2 regions of the Rhizobium mulingense genome follow, and region 1 is predicted to be linked to the other one. Evidence: predicted binding sites of a transcription regulator. Region 1 holds the regulator's gene; the other holds the start of a gene.

Evidence for each region. Region 1 encodes PhoB, which activates phosphate uptake and scavenging genes when phosphate is short. Its sites were predicted from a motif close to TGTCATNNANCTGTCAT; they were not measured.
Region 2: PYR71_RS00510 (DUF47 domain-containing protein) is a predicted target of PhoB. The motif match lies at 1,412-1,428, and genes of this name have one in related genera.

What each region holds. Positions count from the first base shown of each region.
Region 1 covers NZ_JARFVE010000002.1:505,843-509,186, forward strand. The annotation lists gene PYR71_RS02610 (GcrA family cell cycle regulator) at 1-387, shown strand, start outside; gene phoB (phosphate regulon transcriptional regulator PhoB) at 866-1,549, opposite strand; gene phoU (phosphate signaling complex protein PhoU) at 1,681-2,394, opposite strand; gene pstB (phosphate ABC transporter ATP-binding protein PstB) at 2,439-3,254, opposite strand; gene pstA (phosphate ABC transporter permease PstA) at 3,270-3,344, opposite strand, start outside.
Region 2 covers NZ_JARFVE010000002.1:68,941-72,284, forward strand. The annotation lists gene tldD (metalloprotease TldD) at 1-204, shown strand, start outside; gene PYR71_RS00500 (GNAT family N-acetyltransferase) at 219-710, shown strand; gene PYR71_RS00505 (NUDIX hydrolase) at 755-1,252, opposite strand; gene PYR71_RS00510 (DUF47 domain-containing protein) at 1,538-2,179, shown strand; gene PYR71_RS00515 (inorganic phosphate transporter) at 2,179-3,192, shown strand; gene PYR71_RS00520 (pyrophosphohydrolase domain-containing protein) at 3,224-3,344, opposite strand, start outside.

The DNA.
Region 1 (3,344 bases):
AAGGCCGGCGGCACGGCGACGGCGGCGCGCACGCCGAAGCGCCAGACATCGGCGCCGCGCGCGCCGAACTACGCCTCCCGAATTACCACCCGCACCGTTACCCGCCAGCAGGGCGCAACGATGCTGAAGGAAGAGATCGAGATCGAAACGATCGAGGAAATGGAATATGTTCCGAAGGGCAATGTGGTTGTGCCGATCTCGCGCCGCCTCGGCCTGACGGAACTGACCGAACGCACCTGCAAATGGCCGGTCGGCGATCCGCTGAAGGAGGATTTCCACTTCTGCGGCTGCGAATCCCCCGACAATTCGCCTTATTGCAGCTATCATCAGAAGCTCGCCTATCAGCCGGTCAATGAACGGCGCCGGGCGGCAGCGCGGGTCAGCTGAGCGAGCGGACCAGTCATGGAAATGCGAAACGGGCCCGCGCGGCCCGTTTTTTTGTGGAGCGACGGAGCTGTGGCGTTAGGTGCTGATACGGCAAAGAGCGCAAACCCGTCCAGATCTTAGATCAATTCCAGGAAACGCCTGAAGCGGTTTTTTCAAGGACTCCATTAGAGGACTCTTGTTTCCATGAAAGGCTGAATCGCTCTAGCTTAGTTGCTCCAGACGTCTCGCTTCTTGCCGGTCGTCCTCCCCAAACTCCGTCATCCCAGGGCTTGCTCCTGGGATCCACAACCAAGCACGCGGCTTCAATTGTTTGTCTGCAGTTGGATGCCATGGCCGCGCGGTTCCAGCAGCATGGATCAGGGTCAAGCCCTGGGATGACGGAGGAGAAGTGGTGCCGAACACGCATAGGCTGCGCTGGCGCATTGCGAGTGGAAAGGCTGCACCGGTGGGAACGCCGACCACACACACTTCCTGCGCCTCACGCTTCCATCGAATAGCCGGCGCCGCGCACGGTGCGGATGACGTCCTGCATGTTGGAGAAATTCAGCGCCTTCCGCAGGCGGCCGACATGGACGTCGACGGTGCGTTCGTCGACATAGATATCGTGGCCCCAGACGCCGTCGAGCAATTGCGAGCGGGAGAAGACGCGGCCCGGCGACGACATCAGGAATTCCAGCAGGCGAAATTCGGTCGGACCGAGGCGGACCTCGCGGCTCTTACGATGGACGCGGTGGGTTTCGCGGTCGAGCTCGATATCGCCGCATTTCAGCACCGAGGACAGCACCTCGGGGCGGGCGCGGCGCAGCATCGCCTTGACGCGGGCGACGAGCTCGGGGGTTGAGAACGGTTTGACGACGTAATCGTCGGCGCCGGTGGAAAGCCCGCGGACACGCTCGCTCTCCTCGCCGCGCGCCGTCAGCATGATGATCGGCAGACGCTCGGTTTCCGGCCGCATGCGCAGGCGCCGGCAAAGTTCGATGCCGGAGACGCCGGGCAGCATCCAGTCGAGGATGAGCAGGTCGGGCGTGCGCTCCTGAAGCCTGATTTCGGCCTCGTCGCCGCGCAGGATGGTATCGACCTCGAAGCCTTCCGCTTCGAGATTATAGCGAAGGAGCACGCTGAGGGCCTCTTCGTCTTCAACAACTGCAACTCTCGGGATCATGCGTGTTCGTCTCCTCGCGCATGATCCTTAAATCCGGAGTGATTTAAGCCAGGATCCCGCGCAAAATCAGAAATTGGCTGCGACCTCTTTGCGCGCCCCGAACGGGCACGCACGCAATGGGCTCGACACGGTTATTCCGTGGCGGCACCGACGGTGTTGGCACTGTCATCCTTCGGACGATCGCCTTCCGGCTGGGCTCCCGTCGCCATGTAGTAGATCGTTTCGGCAATATTGGTGGCATGGTCGCCGATGCGCTCGATGTTCTTGGCGCAGAACAGAAGATGCGTGCAGCTCGTGATGTTGCGCGGATCCTCCATCATATAGGTCAGGAGCTCGCGGAACAGCGACGTGTACATCGCGTCGATCTCGTTGTCGCGCTCGCGGATGGCGGTCGCCTTGTCGGCGGCGCGCGTCGTATAGACGTCGAGCACTTCCTTGAGCTGGACGAGCGCCAGCTCGGACAGGTGCTCGAGGCCGCGGGCGAGCTTGCGCGGAACGCCGGTGCTCTGCACGGCGATGACGCGCTTGGCGGTGTTCTTGCCGAGGTCGCCGACACGTTCGAGATCGGCGGCGATGCGGATCGAACCCATGATTTCGCGCAGGTCCGCGGCCATCGGCTGACGGCGGGCGATGGTGACGATCGCCTTGTCACCGATTTCGCGTTCGGTGTGATCGAGGATCACATCGTCAGAGATGACCTTCTGCGCCAGCGCCGTGTCGCCGTTGACCAGGGCGCGAACGGATTCGGCGACCATCTGCTCGGCCAGGCCGCCCATTTCGGAAATTCGCCTGGAGAGGAACTTCAGATCATCATCATAGGCAGAATAAATATGTGTCGATGCCATGGGGCTTTGTCCTCGAATAACGGGAAGGCTTCGGATTGCCGCAATCAGCCGAAGCGACCCATGATGTAGTCCTGGGTGCGCGGATCGTCCGGGTTGGTGAACATCTTGTCGGTATCGTTCTCCTCGACGAGGTTGCCGAGGTGGAACATGGCGGTGCGCTGCGACACGCGCGCGGCCTGCTGCATGGAGTGGGTGACGATGACGATCGTGTAGTTTTCGCGCAGCTCATGAATCAGTTCCTCGACCTTGGCGGTGGCGATCGGGTCGAGCGCAGAGCAGGGTTCGTCCATCAGGATGACCTCGGGGCTGACGGCGACGGCGCGGGCAATGCACAGGCGCTGCTGCTGACCGCCGGAGAGGCCGGTGCCGGATTCATGCAAGCGGTCCTTGACCTCGTTCCAGAGGCCGGCGCGCTGCAGGCTGCTCTCGACAATCTGGTCAAGGTCGGCCTTCGACTTGGCCAGGCCATGGATGCGCGGGCCATAGGAGACGTTTTCATAGATCGTCTTCGGAAACGGGTTCGGCTTCTGGAAGACCATGCCGACGCGGGCGCGAAGCTCGACGACGTCGATGTCGGGATCATAGATATCGTCGCCGTCGAGGGTGATCTTGCCGGCGACGCGGCAGCCGTCGATCGTGTCGTTCATGCGGTTGAGGCTTCGCAGGAAGGTCGACTTGCCGCAGCCCGAGGGGCCGATCAGGGCGGTTACGGTGTTTTCGCGGATGTTCAGGTTCACATCGAAAAGCGCGCGCTTCTCGCCGTAGAAAACCGAGACATCCTGGCCGATCATCTTATACGGGACGTTGCTCATCTTCTGATCCAGCGCCTTTTCAACTGCAGCTTCCGTCAACATGTTCATAATGTTTAACTCCGTTTACCAGCGGCGCTCGAAGCGACGACGCAAGAGGATGGCGCCCATGTTCATGACAATCAGGAACAGGAGCAGGAC
Region 2 (3,344 bases), 440 kb from region 1:
GGCAAGGTCGGCGCGCCCATCAAGGGCGCGATGCTGATCGGCAACGGGCCCGATGCGATGAAGCGGGTCACGATGATCGGCAACGACATGAAGCTCGACACCGGCATCGGCAATTGCGGCAAGGGGGGCCAGTGGGTTCCGGTCGGCGTCGGTCAGCCGCATCTGCGGATGGATCAGGTGACGGTCGGCGGCACGCAGACCTGAGGCGGGAGGAGCCGATGGCGGAGATCGAAATCAGACCTTTTGCCGAGGGCGACGCCGATGACGTGCTGTCGGTGATCCTGCCGATCCAGCGCGAAGAATTCGGCATCGACATCACCGCCGATGCGCAGCCGGATCTGAGGGTCATCCCGGATTTCTACCAGTCCGGCAAAGGCCAGTTCTGGGTCGCGGTCAAGGACGGCGTCATCGTCGGCACTCTGGGCTTGAAGGATATCGGCCACAATCAGGCGGCGCTGCGCAAGATGTTCGTCGCCGCCGAGGTTCGCGGCCGCGAACATGGCGTGGCGGCGCGGCTTCTCGATCACCTGTTTGCCCACGCCAGGGATGCCGGCCTCACCGATATCTTCCTCGGCACGACCGACAAATTCGTCGCCGCCCATCGTTTCTACGAGAAGAACGGCTTTACCGAAATTGCCAAAAGCGCCCTGCCCCGGGCCTTCCCGCTGATGGCGGTGGATAGCAAGTTCTACCGATATAAGGTCGGGTGATGAAACAGAGGATGCGGCTCCGAAAACCGCTCTAGGCTTCGGCATCACGCTTTAGGCGGTTTCATCACCGTTTTTTCAACCTTGCCCAACAAGCTTTTCAGTTCGGGCTCGCGAACGAGAACCGCGGCTTCGAGCGGCGGCAGCCATCGGCTGCTCCGTTGTTTTTCCTCTGGAAAGTTCTCGTCTATTTCCCGGGCTTTCAGGAGATGGACCTGAACGACCGAGGGAACGCGCTCACCGTTGGCGCGCGTCTTAATATAGGTATAGAAGCCGAAGGGGCGCTTCTTGGCCTTACCCTTCACACCGGCTTCCTCCCATGCCTCGCGCTCGGCAACCTGATGGGGCGCGAGCTTGGCGATAGGCCAGCCTTTCGGAATGATCCACCGGCCAGTTTCGCGCGATGTGATCAGCAGAACCTGCACCGCGCTGTCGCCGACTTTTCGGTAGCAGATCGCCGCAAACTGCTCGATCGCTTCCCCGCGAAACAGCTGCTCGGTCGCGCCTGCGAGCCGGCCGAGATAGGACCTAGCTTTCTTCGGCATTCGCGTCAGCCACCATTGGTCGGGAATTATTTGTGGCGGACGCCATGTGGATCTCCAGGTCAATGGTGGAATGAAAGCCTGGGCTGTGTCGAAGGACAATGGACCAAGGTTCGGTGACCGACAATGTTCTTCAACTGTGCTCCTTTTTCAAGGCGCCATTGTCACAAATCTGTCATAAACTGAAATTTGCCCCTATCTCTTCAAAGGGATAGGGTTTAGGACGGCTGTCACATAAAGGGGTTGCTCTCATCGTCGATAGCGCAAATCAGGGATCGCGAGGTATTCATGCTGGGTTGGTTTCGAAAGTTGATGCCGCGCGAAGACCGGTTCTTTGTGCTCTTCGAACAACATTCCACGACGATCGTCGAGGCCGCACAGGCTCTGGACAGGTTGCTGTCGGGAATAGAGATCGAACATCAATGCGAGACGATCGTGCGGTTGGAAGACCAGGCCGACGACATTACCCGCGAAGTCATGCTTGCGGTCCGGCGAAGCTTCATCACGCCTTTCGATCGCGGCGACATCAAGGATCTCATCCAATCCATGGATGATGCGATCGACATGATGCACAAGACCGTCAAGACTATCCGGCTTTTTGAGCAGACCAGCTTCGATCCTGGCATGCGGGAGATGGGCAAGACCGTCGTCGAGGCCGCCAATCTCATTGCCGAAGCCATTCCGTTGCTTGATCGCATGACTGCCAATGCGCCGCGACTGTCCGCCATCGTCGAACAGGTAACGCGCGTGGAAGGCCGATCCGACGAGCTGCATGAGCTAGGGCTCAAGGATCTGTTTCGCAGACATGGCGCCAACAATCCGATGGCCTATATGATCGGCAGCGAGATCTACGGCGAGCTGGAGAAGGTGGTCGACCGTTTCGAGGACGTCGCCAACGAGATCAGCGGCATCGTGATCGAGAATGTCTGATGGATGCCACCCTTGCTCTTCCGCTTCTCGTCGGCCTTATCGGCGTCGCGCTGCTCTTCGATTTTCTCAATGGCCTGCATGATGCGGCCAATTCGATTGCGACAATCGTATCGACGCGGGTTCTGAGGCCGCAATATGCGGTCTTCTGGGCGGCGTTCTTCAATTTCATCGCCTTCCTGTTCTTCGGGCTTCATGTGGCCGAGACGCTCGGCACCGGCATCATCGATCCGGCTATCGTCACGCCGCAGGTGATTTTCGCCGCCCTGATCGGCGCCATCGCCTGGAATGTCTTGACCTGGATATTCGGCATTCCCTCCAGTTCCTCCCATGCGCTTGTCGGCGGCCTGGTCGGGGCGGGGCTTGCCAAGACCGGATTGAGTTCGATTGTCTGGAGCGGCCTCCTCAAGACCGCTGCCGCAATCGTCATGTCGCCGATGATCGGCTTTCTTCTCGCCCTGTTCCTCATCCTGGCGGTGACCTGGACCTTCATCCGGCAGACACCTTTTGCGGTCGATCGGTCCTTCCGTTTCCTGCAGTTCGTGTCGGCGTCGCTCTATTCGCTTGGTCATGGCGGCAATGACGCACAGAAGACCATGGGCATTATTGCCGTGCTTCTCTATTCGCAGGGCTACCTCGGCGACAGTTTCCACGTGCCGCTCTGGGTGGTGATTTCGTGCCAGGCGGCCATGGCGCTCGGCACGCTCTTCGGCGGCTGGCGCATCGTGCATACGATGGGTTCGAAAATCACCAGGCTGAACCCGATGCAAGGCTTCTGCGCCGAAACGGGCGGCGCCTTGACGCTCTTCGGCGCCACCTGGCTCGGCATCCCCGTTTCGACAACTCACACCATTACCGGGGCCATCATCGGCGTGGGCGCCGCACGGCGCGTCTCCGCGGTCCGGTGGGGCCTTGCCGGCAATATCGTGGTCGCATGGGTTGTCACGCTGCCGGCTGCGGCGATGATTTCGGCGCTTTCGTTCTGGCTCGTGACCGGAGTGAACAAGATCTTCTAACGTCGATGCCGTCCGGCAGAAACTGCAATTCTTAGGTGTTCGCCGTCTGCATCGGCTGAAACCGCCACTTGCGTTCGATCGCCGCGGCAAGATCGATATCGTTGCGGCGGGCAAACAGCAGCAAGTGGCCGAGCAGGTCGGCGGTCTCGTCG